Regions from separate parts of the Enterococcus sp. AZ109 genome, predicted to be linked through region 1. Evidence: riboswitches for the same ligand, from Rfam matches in the RefSeq annotation. Region 1 holds a riboswitch; each other region holds the start of a gene.

Region 1 (4,789 bases):
TTTTTCTTAAGGCATGAAGCATTCGTTGGGCAGCTTGACTATGTACCACATCAAAAGGAAACAGCAAACGAGCTTGCTGAATTATTTCATGATACTTTGACAACTCAGATGGATACAATTGCTGTACCTTCATTTACTTTCTCTCCCACTTTAAAAGAAAAGCCACAAAGCCCGTAAGCTCTGTGGTTTCTTAATTAATAAGTTCGTTGCTCCATGTTAAAAGCATCTTGCATTGGTTGCGTTGCTTTTTCCACAGGCGTAACTGCTTCTAGTTCTCCTTGTACAACTATTCGCGTGATCCCGTCAATTTCCCCGCAGGTCACCAAAGTAACCTGACGCCGATCAGGTAATACATCTAGATACTTTACCTCAGTTGGCTGTACGCGAACTTTAAGCGCTGTTCTATAAGTATAAATGCTGGTCAAATCAGTTAAATATATCTTGTCTCCTTCTTGAATATTATCTAACGGGGTAAACAACAAGCCAGCTTCTGCCGCTCGATGACTAGCTAAACCATAGTTTCCTTCACCCATCACTTGGTCAGGTTCCAAAGTCCCAGCACCAAACAGTAATGCTTCATTAGACAATCCTTTAAAAATCGGCAAATTAATCGCTACAGAAGGTATAGATATACCACCAATAACTGGTAAACGTTTATTACTTAACTGCGCCCGCATCACTGCCTCTGTACTGGCAGGAACAACCGCATCGAAATCAAAAGGCATATTTTCTTGCATATTTTTATCAATATCTTCCTTAGACAGATTCGAAACAGCATAACGATCGCCGTTGTATTGAATTAGAAAGTTTTTTATTTGATTATTGAAAATTAAAGCCAATCCAATTATTAATAATAAAATTAAAAAAAAATTGATTAGCCAGCTGGTCTTTTTTCTTTTTCTTTTCATGAGCTATCCTCCATACTATAATCGATTTTATCATATCACAAAGTAAGCGTAAATCTTTTACTGTAAGATGCTCAATTTACTAGTGTTAAGTTATTTAAAGGAGAATTAATCATTGGTTCATTTTGATCTTTTAAAGTATGTATGAAGATGAAAACTATTTGTGAAAAGTATTGCAATAACGCTTTCAACTGTAATGTAATTTTAAAATAAAAGAAACGAGCTTTTTTTTAATTGATGAGTTAAAATGATGATGACGATGATTGGAGAGGGTGAATGATTTGCTAGACATGCTTTTTGTATATATAGATACTACCAGCAATGCCGTTTTTTCTAAGGGACTTTCCCCAGCGGACTTTGTTGAGGGCATCGTGCATCAACCGGATCATCTACTCTTATTAGACCCCGCTGTCGAAATCGGTGAATTTGACACCCATAGCGGATTGAAGGTCATTAGTGGAACTTACGCTGTCAATCAATTTTTTACGAACAAAAACTTCTCACAATCTACAGCCAATAAGTGGATTGACTTTACAAATCCAGCTTTACTAAAGGAGTTGACACCTTTAGAGATTTCCGAATTGTTGTATTTTGGCCATATGCGTACACATTTGCATTCGCCATTCTTTTATAAGCTCCAAAACAACTTTGTTTATTTCAACTTGGGTAGTGAAACCCTACGTGTATATTATCGCTATTTAGATGAATTCTATCGAATCTTAGCAAATAAAATTACTCGTGTTGCCCTAGAAAAGGTCAACGATAAGCGCTCATTCTTCCGTAAAGGCTCTTCTGTTGCTCATTTAGAAGGAGAAATTTTAAAAGATTTATATCCAATTTTTCAAGAAGGTGCTGTTTTCTGTTTTTCAAAAGCTCAGCTTGAAAATAAATTATATCGCATTCCCATCTATTTATCTGATGAAAAAGGTTGGCGTAAACATCAGCCAAGTTATAAGCAAGATCAAAAAATGGGAACCTTATCTTATGATCTAGGTCGCCAAAAATGGAGTCTGTCCTTAGAAAAAGATGACTTAGCATTTGCCTTTCGTTAAAACGACCACTTTTGCCTTTAATTGACAGAAGTGGTCGTTTATTTTTATCTCGTTTTCATGCCTAATGTTACAGCATCACGTGGCAAAAACAACTGCGGTACTTTTTTCAAAACGCCTATTGCAATTACAGAGGTTACAATCCCCGTCGCCAAACCGCCGGCACCGTTCATCACGAAAGAAAAAATCCAAGGATTCATTCCCCACAATGCGTAACTGCCCCAGAAAACCACTCCAGCAATAAAATGCCAAAAGAAACGTGCACCAGTCCCCGCTAAGCTCCCTAGAATGATGTTTTTAGCTGCCTCTTTCTGATTGTGATCCAGCAGTGCCTGTTGAACTTTAGGTGCATATAATCCAGCAAAACCTGCAAAGGTAAAAGCTACTGGATACTCGATTAGAACTTGTAAAACGCTGAGAAACTGTAGATTTCCTGTGAAATGTAATATTCCCCAAATAAAGGATGAAAGTAAAGCTGGTCGAACTCCTCTTCGCAAAGCAAAAATAGTCATAGGCACCATCCCTAATGAAATTGTAAGGCTACTGCCGATGTTCGAGGGGATGAATGATAGCATATAAGCCAATGCTGCCACTATCGTTCCCTCCACCATAATTCTCGTTTTGTTGTGCATAAAAAAACTCCTCCTTTTTTTGAACATACAGTTCACAAAGGAGAAGTAAATTTATTTACTTCATCACAATTCCTACGCTCGCATGACCGAAACAGGTACCAGGGTTTAGAGTGTCCTCATTCTCAGCCCGAAGGCTCCCCTTTGTGACAGTATTATTCTTTTAGTATTTTTTACTATTACAGTATAGCACATAATTTATTTATTTCAAGCAGTTAGCGTGAAACACTCTCTTGATCGCCATTTGGTGCCAAAGTAGTTACTTTTTTTATGCGATCTACTGTTAACATCTGTAATTGATCATCTTGCGTTCTGATGACCAAAGAATCGTTGCCTACAGTTTTTGGCAGCCAACCAGATACCGTTTCAAATTTTTCTGGATCTTTCTCATGCTGTACTTGTAGAACAACCAAACTATTGTTCAAAGCTGCTAGTCGCAACTGACTCATAATCGTCTCATTCGCTTGTTCTTGTGCACGTTTATCAGCAGAATCGTTTAGAAAATCAGACAAAAAACGGAAAGATGAACTAGAAAAGGCTTTAATTAGATTTTTTTTTGCTTTTTCAGGTTTCTTCTTCATGTCATTTTCCTCCTTGAATGTATTCTGATTTTACTTAAAAGCGGGTTAAAAAACAATACATAGACTATTCTTCAAAAAAAGTTAACCAATAGGGCAACCCATCTTGAATCAAAGCATATGCTTCCTCAAAATCCCCTGTATACCAAGGATCTGGGATATCTTGGTTTTTTTTCCCAGGAACAATGTCTAAGTATAAATAGACTTTTTTGTCCGCTCCTTTTGGTGCTAGCGCCAATAAATCTTCCACATTTTCACGATCCATCCCAATGATCCAATCCGCTGTATAAAAATCATTCGTTGACACTTGACGAGAATGCATCCCTTTTGTACTAATTCCATGTCCTTTCAAAATTTTTTGCGTACCGTGATGTGGTGGATTTCCCACTTCCCAACGACTAGTTGCCGCTGAGTCTATTTTAAATATGTCTAATTTCCCCATTTTTTCAAATTGATCCCGGAAAATAGCCTCTGCCATTGGCGAACGACAGATATTCCCCATACAAACAAACAGAATCGTTTTCATTTGATTGCCTCCTTCAAGCTAAAAAGTGTATTTCGTGCTATAGTCAAATCATAGAAATGAGGTTGATAATATGAGTCGTATTTTTCTTTCTGCTAAAATTCCATCCATCGGTACCAAACTATTGGATAAAGCTGAGTTGGACTATCAAGTTTTTGATGGGACTGGTGTAATTTCTAAAGAGGAGCTTATAGAAAACATCACAGATTGCCAAGTACTAATTTGCCCTTTATCTACTATAGTTGATCAAGCAGTTATTGATCAAGCGCCCAATTTACGTTTGATCGCTAACTTCGGTGCGGGTTTTAACAATATAGATGCTGATTATGCTAAGAAAAAAGGTATCTATGTAACAAACACTCCGATTGTTTCAACCAATGCAACAGCAGAGCTGACTGCTGGTTTGATCATTGCTCTTTCTCGACGAATCGTAGAAGGCGATCGACTGATGCATGGTGCCGGCTTTGACGGCTGGGCTCCTTTATTCTTTTTAGGTAATGAACTAAAGGACAAAACACTAGGAATCATTGGCATGGGACAGATTGGACAGTCCCTAGCAGAAAAAATGTCTGCTTTTGGTATGAAGATTATGTACAGCCAACGGCATCAATTAGATTCAGAACAAGAAAAAGTATTAAAAGTTGAGTTCCACACCCAAAAAGAGGTTATTCAGCAGGCAGATATCCTTTCATTGCATGCTCCATTAACTGATGAAACACGTCATTTATTAAACTATGAAGTCTTTCAACAAATGAAAAATTCCGCTTTTGTTATTAATGCTGCTCGTGGGCCATTAATTGATGAAGAAGCCTTGGTTCAAGCGTTAAATGATCAGCAAATTGCTGGAGCTGCTTTAGATGTTTATGAATTCGAACCAGAAGTAACCGAAACGTTGAAACACTTCGACAACGTAATTTTAACCCCTCACATCGGTAATGCCAGTGTAGAAGCTCGTAATCAAATGGCTGAAATCGTCGTCAAAAATGCGATCGCTTGCGTCCAAGGTAACGCCCTAAACCACATTGTCAATGGTCTTCCTCAGGACTGATCTTGTTCATACAGATGATAGGCAAAAAATTCAATATCTTTAGCAAAACGGAACAGC
Region 2 (4,789 bases), 1.5 Mb from region 1:
AAGTACTCATCTACATCACAGATTGCATACAATTCAGCATTTTTAGATCGTCTAATTGAATCAAAGTGGGCAGCCTGTGAAATTTGTCCCGCTCCAAGTACCCCAATTTTCACTAATTTGTCATCTTTTTTTATATTTGTCATCTTACTTTTCCTCCATTAATCCTAAATTTTCTAGTGCATATTCAATGTCTTCTTCTTCTAATCCATGCATAATAATTGGCCCGTCATAAAACTTAGTTAGTTTCCTTAAGTATTCCACCAATGGAATGGTACCTTTTCCAACGGGAGCAAATTTGATTTCTTTATCAGTCACAAGAGCGTCTTTGCAGTGAGCTAGCGAGATTACATCTTTGAGTTGCTCAAGTGTACGTTCTATTTTTTCTAATTGATTGTCAGCATCTTTTATTGTCACGATGTTAGCCGGATCATACAGCACTCTTAGATGTTTAGAGTCGAATAGATTAATCAAGCGCAAAGAATCTTCTGCTGAGCTAACGACATTTGCCTGCTCTGGTTCAAAAACGATGGTGACGTTGTTTTCTTCAGCTACTTTGAGCATAGCTTCGATAGACTTGCTAAGTACCACCCAAGCTTTCTCAGTATGATTATCAGGATGAGGACTCCAAAAGTCTTCTTGATTAAAGCTACCTGTTGATATAGAAACAAAAGGAACGCCTAGCATTTTTGCAGATTTTACAACCGTTTCAAATCCAGCTAAATTTTCTTTCCTTTTGGTCTCATCTAACTCTAAAGTGTTAAACGTACCGGATATGACGGCAATATCAACCCCATTTTTTTCACAAGAGTCCTTAATATTCTCTAAAATATGTTTCTCTACAGACTGTGGTAAACTAGGTAGACCAACATTAGCAAAATTAAATTGAATGCTCTCAAAACCCAAACCAGCAATTTTCTTCAAAGCGTCGTCCAACTGGTACTTCAGAAAAACTTTTGAAAATATTCCAAACTTCATAACTGCATCATCCTCCAAGTTGATTTCTTTTAAGCGCTAACATTAGGTGTACAACAAAAGAAATATGGATTAAAATAGCACGTGTCAGTAATTAATCGATTTCTTTATGCTATCATTATACAATGGAAAACGATAAGAATCAATAAATTTCGATTAAAGGAGAAAATAATGTTAAAAAGCGAACGCCACAAATATATTTTGAGCAAAATAGAGGCAGAAGGTAAAGTTTTAGTAAACGATCTCACCAAAGAATTAGAGGTAACGGAAGATACAATTCGAAAAGATCTTCAAGAACTAGCTAAGCTTGGACTTGTCCAACGCGTTCACGGTGGCGCGCTAAGATTGGATAACACCAACCTGCCATTTGAGCACCGAATTGATCAACACTCAGTCAGCAAAAAAATGCTAGCCAAAAAAGCAGCATCACTAATTGATGGAAAAAAAGTAATCTACATTGATAGTGGTACAACGAATCTTTTTTTCGCAGAGAACATTCCTAACGATTATAGTGGGATAGTTATCACCAATAGCCCTACGATTGCATTAGCATTATGCGATCATGAGCATATTACCATCAATTTGTTGCCTGGTGAGTTGGATAAACATTCTAAAGTATTAAAAGGCTCTGCTACATTAAAAGCAATTGAAGGTATCAATATAGAGCTGTGTATACTGGGTATCTCTTCAATCGATATTGAAAAAGGGATCACTGTCCCATCATTTGAAGAAGCTGCAATAAAAAAACAATTGCTTCAACAAAGTTCTCATAAAATCGGTATTGTAACGAAAGAAAAAATTGGCACAACTTCAACTTTCTTTGTTGATAGTGCTACTTCTTTAGATACTATTGTTACGGAAAAAGGAATTAATAATGCTATCTTGGAACCTTATTACAATCTAGATCTAGACATTCATCAAGTATAAAACAAAAATGATTAAAACCCGTTTATCGTTTTTAATCGTTTTTTGTTTTACTGATTTTCAAAAGTATGTTGACGAACAAATCAAAGAAATGTATTATTAAAAACAATTAAATAAAGATGCAGGGGGACGCACAAGCGTTGAGAAGGTTAAAAACCTGACCCTTTGAACCTGTTGGTTAAGACCAGCGTAGGGAGCATGTCGAAAAAAAGAATCATTTTTGGTTATTTTAGGCATTTTCTCTATTGGGGAAAATGCCTTTTTATTTTAATTAATTTCAAGAAAAGAGGAAGAAAAATGGAAGCAGGTATCGCAATTCAAGTACTACCAAAAGTAGAAGGTGAATCAGAAGTTGTTCGTGTTGTTGATGAAGTAATCGCTTATATAGCAAGCACAGGATTGACTTATCAGGTTGGGGCGTTTGAAACAAGTATTGAGGGAAATTATGATGAATTGATGGAGATCGTCAAAAACTGTCAACTGATTGCAATTAAAGCGGGATCTCAAGGCGTATCTGCTTATGTAAAAATCACTTACAAACCTGAAGGAGATGTGTTTGGGATTGAAGAAAAGACGAAAAAGCACCAGCATTAACCTCTACTCTGGTGTTTCGGTACTCGTCCTTCTTATGGTGTGGCAAGGTGTTAGTTCGTTAGGATGGATTCCAACGTTCATGCTCCCTTCTCCTTTACAGGTTGGTCAGGCCTTTATCAATGATTTTGATTTACTATTGTTCCATTCCAGAATCACATTGATCGAAGCGTTATTAGGTTTATTTTTAGGAATGTCACTGGGGATCGCAGTTGCAATTTTTATGGATAACTTCGAAAGAGTGAAAAAAACTATCTATCCCCTGCTGATTTTAACGCAAACTGTTCCCACTGTTGCTATTGCACCCTTATTGACAATCTGGTTTGGTTTTGGCGTTTTACCAAAGGTTGTTTTGATTGTCATCACTGTGTTTTTCCCAGTATCCGTTGCTATGTTGAATGGCTTTTCTTCTGTTGATCATGATGAATTGCGGCTATTACGTTCGATGGGAGCAAATCGCAGACAAATTTTCTGGCATATCAAGATTCCCGCAAGTCTTGGTGATTTTTTTTCTGCTCTAAAAATCGCTGTGACTTATGCAGTAATTGGTGCGGTTATCTCAGAATGGCTGGGCGGCTTTGAAGGATTAGGTGTCTATATGACACGAGTACGAAAATCTTATGATTTTGACAAGATGTTTGCAGTAATTTTTTTGATTTCATTAATTAGTTTATTACTGATGGCATTGGTCAATTTGGCAGAAAAATTGGCTATGCCCTGGAAAAAAGAAGTATAGGAGGAGTAAAAATGAAGGTAAAGTGGAAAGCATTAGTTGCTTTGAGTAGTTTATTGGTTCTAGGAGCATGTAGCAATGAGCAAAGCGCAACAGAAAACAAAGAGTTGGAAAAAATTACGTTTGTGTTAGATTGGACACCTAATACCAACCATACAGGACTATACGTAGCACAACAAAAACGTTATTTTGAAGAAGAAGGATTGGATGTTGAAATTGTGCAACCCTCTGATGGAGATGCCTCCGCAATCGTAGCGAGTGGCAAAGCTCAATTTGGAATTAGCGCTCAAGATTCGCTAGCACCGAACTATGCTTCAGATGATTCACTACCAATCACAGCTGTAGCGACTATTTTACAGCATAATACGTCTGGTATCATGTCTCTTAAGGGTGAAGGTATTGACCGACCTAAAGGATTGGAAGGCAAAACCTATGCTACATGGGATTCACCTGTTGAGCAAGCCACTATCGCCAACGTAATGGAAAAAGACGGCGGTGATTTTGAAAAAGTTAATTTGATTCCGAATAATATTGTGGATGAACCGATGGCATTGAAGGAAAAACAAGCGGATGCTATCTGGGTTTTCTACGGCTGGGGTGGCGTTTCTGCTGAAAGCGAAGGTGTCCCAATTGATTACTTTTATTTTAAGGATTTGAATCCGGTGTTTGACTATTATACGCCTGTAATTATCTCAAACGACAACTTCTTAAAGGAGCATGGAGATGTGGCGAAGAAATTCCTAAAAGCCGCTGAAAAAGGTTACGAGTTCGCCATTGAGTCGCCCGAGGAAGCTGCCGATATTTTAGTCGAAGAGGCACCTGAGTTGAACAAAGACCTAGTTCTGGCAAGTCAAAAATGGTTGTCCGAACAATATCGTGCCGACGAAGATAGATGGGGATATATTGATTCGCAGCGCTGGAATGATTTTTATACCTGGTTAGGAAAAAACCAACTAATTGATAAAGAAATTCCTGAAAATACAGGATTTACCAATGATTATCTACCGAGTGAGCAGAATGATTAAGCTAGAAGTCAAAGATGTGTCAAAATATTTTTCAGAAAAACTAGTCTTGCACCATTTGAATCTCCATGTGCTCGATCATGAAATCATCAGTATCATCGGTCCGAGCGGAGTTGGAAAGTCAACGCTTTTTAGCATTATTGCCGGTCTTTTAACCCCCAGTAGCGGTGAGGTCTTGTTAGATGGAGAATCCGTCATTGATATGCCAGGAAAGGTTTCCTATATGCTCCAAAAAGATTTACTTCTTCCATACAAAACAATCGAAGAAAACATCACTTTGCCATTGATTTTACAGGGAGTCAAAAAGAAGGAAGCCCTTCAAAGGGCCAACCAACTTCTGGAAGAATTTAACATGGCAAGTGTGAGTAAATCTTATCCGAAAGATCTTTCCGGTGGAATGCGTCAGCGAATCGCTTTACTAAGAACCTATTTATTTTCGTCTAATTTGATTTTACTAGATGAACCGTTTAGTGCCTTAGATAGCTTTACTAAATCTGAAATTCATGAGTGGTACCTCAATATCCACAAAAAATTATCATTAACGACA
Region 3 (4,789 bases), on a different contig from region 1:
TCATCCGTCTCCAAAGCTAAAGTTGTCACCAAAGGAACCGGTTCAAACACAATATTTGGCGTAGGTGAATCAGAAGGTGGGGTCAAACGTTCAATTTTTGCCAATTGTTTTTCTCGACTTTTTGCCATGGTTGAACGGGAACCGGCTTTATATTTACGGATATATTCTTCAGTTTTTTTAATATGCGATTTTTGAGCTTCATACTGGCGCATATACGTTTCCGCTCGCAGTTCTTTTTGCTTAGTCGCTTTTTCCAAGTTACCAGTGTACTTGGTCAATTGACCGAATTCGATATCCATAATATGAGTAGTTACTTCATTTAAGAAAGCCTGGTCATGAGAAACTACCAAAAAGGTTCCTGGAAACTCCTTCAAAAATTGTGTCAGCCATTGGACATGGTCATCATCTAAATGGTTCGTTGGTTCATCCAGAATTAACAAATCTGGTTTTTCTAGCAGCAACTTCGCTAATAGAATCTTCGAACGCTGTCCACCACTTAAATTCTTCAAAATACTATCCATTCCTAATACGTGAATCCCCAATCCTGTCGCAAGTTCGTCGATCAAGGTGTTCATTTGGTAAAAGTCCCCTTGGTCCAACTCATTTTGTAGACGGCCTGCCCGTTCCAATAAACGATCATCCATATCGGTAGCATACGCTTCATACAGTTTAGTAATTTCTACTTCTTTCGCTAAATCCTCAGCAAAAGCTGTTTGCAGAAATCCCTGAATGGTCATAGTTTCATCCACGTTGACGTATTGATCCAAGTAGCCCACCTGAAATTTTGGCGAGACCACTATTTGGCCTTCATCCGGCAAAATTTCGCCAGTGATAATTTTGATCAAGGTACTTTTCCCGGCACCGTTGCGACCAATTAGTCCCACATGTTCGCCTTTGTTGATTTGGGCATTAATTTTTTCATACAACAGCTTGTCCCCAAACTGTTGGGTAATGTCTACTAAATTCATCATAATTTTTTTCTCCTCATTACTGTTTCTTTTTTTTATCGGCACACATCTAATTAATAAGAAAGGTTTCGCAAACTCCTCTAGATTGAGAAGCCCTGCACTACTACTTATGTCCAAACCAATCCTATCATTTGTGAAAAACTATATTTTCTTTACAAAAAAAGCTACAGACAACAGCAATTGTCTGCAGCTACAATATTTTTTCAAAATCGAAAACACCAAGGCACAATAAATAAACCTGCCTACTTCGGGCGTTTCCGATGAAGTCTAAACCTTTATTGTATGCTCTTAACAATGCTTCATCGAATTAATCTGTCAAGAGCTGCTTTTCTTACGAATTTAAAATAATAGCTGTATATCATCAGATGTTCCCTCTTTCGCCAAGAATCATAACATGTTCCCGAGATTGTGTCAAAAAGATCAGTAAAGTTTCTGAAAAAAATGGTGATTCCGACTTATCTTTGCTTTTCGTTAAAGAAGTTGTCGATTGACGCTTCAATTCCCTGGAAGTCTTTGTTGAAGAACAGTTCCAGATCGACAGGTATCTCAGGCAGATCGGTTTCGTTTATAAAACCACCATTAGGATTAGGCACCACCAAATAATCAGCGCGATCTTTGTTCTTAAAATAGTCGAACATCACTTCGTATTTGCCAGAAAGATGCTCAGCCAGTTCTTCTCCGTTCATGTATATCCAAGGCAGAAGATTCAGCACCGGCCGAGCGTTGGTATTGATTTCGAAGACAAAGCAGAGTTTTTTCATAGAGAAAACCCCTTTTTTAACTATTGTATTCCATTTATGGGGCTTTCTCTACTAGTCATTTAACTTATTTTTTTATTGATGGCGTACATAAAGCAAGCAATGGTCAAACATGTAATTATCCGAGCAGTAAGCAACTGCCAAGTTTTTGTCAAGAAAATATCCAACACTAAAAATGTTCCTACAATTAACAAAAGTCCAAATACTACAATGGCAACTTGAGTTAAAACAACATTAGAAGTGCTTTTACTCAAAAAATCGGTTCGTTTGATATGATGAATTAGCTGATACAACAGCGCTAGTCCTGATACTAAAAAAACTAGGAGGTTCATCGCAATATTTTCAATTTTTGGCAGAGAAATCATTGGCATCATCAAGTACAAAATACCATACCCCATAATGCAGGCGAGATAAATGCCGATCAGTTTTCGATTGCTTTTGACTGTGTTGGTGTCTTTTTCAAGTTGTTTTATCATGTCCTCGTCTCCCTTTAGTAAATGATCTAAGGAGAGGTTATAAATATCACTCAACAAAATGATGCTGACGATATCAGGATAACTTCGCCCATTTTCCCAACTAGATATTGTTTGGCGGCTGACGTTGATTTTTTCAGCTAAGTCCTCTTGCGTCAATCCTGCTGCTTTTCGTGCATTCTTTAATTTTTGATCAATATTCATAACTGACCTCCTTATCCAAATTATAGGTTAGACTTCTAGACACCGAACAGAAAAAGTGCTTTACATTCAGCTTTTTACCATGTAAATATGTCTTTACATACTGATATATCAAGCTTTTAAGCGATCGCCCAAGTTTCCAAATTCATCGCCATCTCCCAAAACGCATATTCCATCTTACTGCTGATGACAAAAGCCTCCAGCATCTGCTTTTGCTCTTTCGGTTTACTCGCTTCGTATAATCGGTCTAAAACAGCACGTTCTCTTAAGATTCCCTCAGCGGCTTCCTCACCTGAATAAGTTTCAATCCACCGCTGGTACAATGGGTGCGGCGATCCTGACTTAATTAGACGAATGCCTATTTCTTGATACAACCAGGCACATGGTAACATACCTGCAAAGGCTGCATTCGGTGTACTTTCCACTAACTGTCTGTACATGTGAGAAACATAATGATAGGCAGTTGGTGCAACAGGTGTTTCGGCAATTTCTTTTTCAGTGATGTTTAATTCACTAAAAAAATCGGCACGAACCGCAATCTCGCCTAATCGTAAATTTTCTGCATTTTCTCTCATCAAGTTTTGTACTTCTTGATCTGCTGTTTGATCGGCAATCCGTTCGTAAAGTTTGCTGAAATGTTCTAAGTAATAGCGATCCTGGAGCAAATAAAACCGAAATATTTCCGGTGATAAGGTACCATCTCCAATCGACTCCACAAAAGGATGCACGAAGCTCCCCTCCCAATAAGCTGCAGCTGCTTTTCTTGCTAATTCTGTAAACATATAACTCCCCCTTACTTTTTTCTACTATTAAAATAGCCTCCTCAAAAAAGTCCACGAGGAGGCCAAACTAAAAAGAAAACCCGATCACAAAAACGATCGGGTGTAATAATTAACGATTTGACTAAAAAAGTCACACATTCCCTGCGTCAGTCCTAACTGTTTCAGGTTCAATGGGTATAATCTCAGCTTAAAAGCACCCCTAGTGTTCTTATTCGATTAATAAAAGTATAACATACCTTTTAGATGAAAACGACTCCTACTTTTATCTTCTTCGTATGACAGGTGTACCATCAGCATTCAATAATGGAGTAATTCCTGTCGATCCATAAATTGTGTTTAAGACCAATAAATATTGCACACCGGTTTTTTCATCTGTAATAACTTGCGTTTTAATCGATTTTTTGTCACTTTTTTCTTCTGAAACCATAAATCTTTCATCCATATGTCAATCTCCTTCTAACATATTAAAAGTATACCTTATTTATAGTAAACGTTTAACCACCTATTACAAAGGCAAAAACAAATATATTTAAGGTAAACTTTTTACTCCCGCTACCAAGTTTTTAATAAAAACACGAACGAACAGCCAACAATCATTCCTAACAACATAACACTGCCTCCCGAACTTTTTTATGTACTCAGTTTATCGTCAAAGTTAATAAAAATGTGCCTTTTGTCCAGATCAGCTAATAGTTTGTCCCAAACGACAAAATAAGACAAGCTTCCTCGTAAAGAACAGCTTGTCTTAATATTTCTAATCTGGAATTTCTGTACCCAAGCCTTTTTCACGGGCTTTTTGGACAATCTGACTTGCTACCACTAAATCTAAAACAGCTGTTCCAACTGATTTGAAAATAGTAATTTCTTTATCTGAAGTTCTACCTTGGACTTCTCCTAATAGAATTTGTCCCAACTCGCCAGAATACTTATTTTTTGGAATATATTCTTCTTTTAACGGTGTAATAAAGTCTCCCGCTGCATTTAGTACCCCTTCTGTTGTATCAAAGATAACCCGGTCTGCTCGCTTAATTAATTCTTTAGGAATTTCAAACATACTTGGTGTAAAGGAACCGATTCCATTAATATGTGCCCCGTCTTTTACCCAGTCTGATTCGAAGGTTGGCTCATTGGACGGCGTCGCACTGGTAATAATATCCGCACCTTCAACACATTCCCGACTAGTTTTAGTTGGAATCAAGCGTGCTTCGAATTTTCCTTGCATATCCTCTACGAAACATTCCGCCCTTTTCTGAGAGATATCAAAAATACGAACTTCGGTTAATGGACGAGCTGTTAACATCGCTTCTAATTGTTTCTCCGCCTGCCCCCCTGTTCCGATCAGGGCACCAATCTTGGCGTCTTTTCTTGCTAATAGCTCTGTCGCTACCCCTTGTACCGCACCTGTTCGCAGCTGAGTCAAGTATGTGCCATCTAACAAGGCAGTGACTATCCCACTTTTTGGATCTAAGACGATCATTGTACCAGTGACACTAGGCAGACCCCGTTCGATATTGTGCAAATAAGTCGAAACAATTTTTACGCCAAGAGATGGTTTATCCCCACCGATATAGGCTGGCATGTATGAACTTACACCATTTTCCTCTCGA

Evidence for each region. A riboswitch is a leader RNA that binds a small molecule or an ion and turns the genes downstream of it on or off. The one in region 1 is predicted to bind thiamine pyrophosphate.
Region 2: another riboswitch for thiamine pyrophosphate. It lies ahead of IGI42_RS03620 (thiamine-binding protein); the one in region 1 lies ahead of thiT (energy-coupled thiamine transporter ThiT).
Region 3: another riboswitch for thiamine pyrophosphate. It lies ahead of tenA (thiaminase II); the one in region 1 lies ahead of thiT (energy-coupled thiamine transporter ThiT).

What each region holds. Positions count from the first base shown of each region.
Region 1 covers NZ_JBIOSF010000001.1:2,281,019-2,285,807, reverse strand. Annotated here, with positions in the region: gene IGI42_RS10950 (patatin-like phospholipase family protein) at 1-133, opposite strand, end outside; gene IGI42_RS10945 (class A sortase) at 195-908, opposite strand; gene IGI42_RS10940 (hypothetical protein) at 1,187-1,957, shown strand; gene thiT (energy-coupled thiamine transporter ThiT) at 2,002-2,586, opposite strand; TPP riboswitch at 2,639-2,737, opposite strand; gene IGI42_RS10930 (hypothetical protein) at 2,799-3,164, opposite strand; gene IGI42_RS10925 (low molecular weight protein-tyrosine-phosphatase) at 3,229-3,687, opposite strand; gene IGI42_RS10920 (2-hydroxyacid dehydrogenase family protein) at 3,758-4,732, shown strand; gene IGI42_RS10915 (TetR/AcrR family transcriptional regulator) at 4,723-4,789, opposite strand, start outside.
Region 2 covers NZ_JBIOSF010000001.1:756,643-761,431, forward strand. Annotated here, with positions in the region: gene IGI42_RS03605 (Gfo/Idh/MocA family protein) at 1-143, opposite strand, end outside; gene IGI42_RS03610 (sugar phosphate isomerase/epimerase family protein) at 145-975, opposite strand; gene IGI42_RS03615 (DeoR/GlpR family DNA-binding transcription regulator) at 1,144-1,899, shown strand; TPP riboswitch at 2,010-2,109, shown strand; gene IGI42_RS03620 (thiamine-binding protein) at 2,194-2,490, shown strand; gene IGI42_RS03625 (ABC transporter permease) at 2,459-3,223, shown strand; gene IGI42_RS03630 (ABC transporter substrate-binding protein) at 3,235-4,245, shown strand; gene IGI42_RS03635 (ABC transporter ATP-binding protein) at 4,238-4,789, shown strand, end outside.
Region 3 covers NZ_JBIOSF010000002.1:263,442-268,230, forward strand. Annotated here, with positions in the region: gene IGI42_RS17840 (ABC-F family ATP-binding cassette domain-containing protein) at 1-971, opposite strand, end outside; gene IGI42_RS17845 (hypothetical protein) at 1,424-1,729, opposite strand; gene IGI42_RS17850 (helix-turn-helix domain-containing protein) at 1,789-2,403, opposite strand; gene tenA (thiaminase II) at 2,520-3,182, opposite strand; TPP riboswitch at 3,303-3,393, opposite strand; gene IGI42_RS17860 (DUF6440 family protein) at 3,445-3,624, opposite strand; gene IGI42_RS17865 (ornithine cyclodeaminase family protein) at 3,937-4,789, opposite strand, start outside.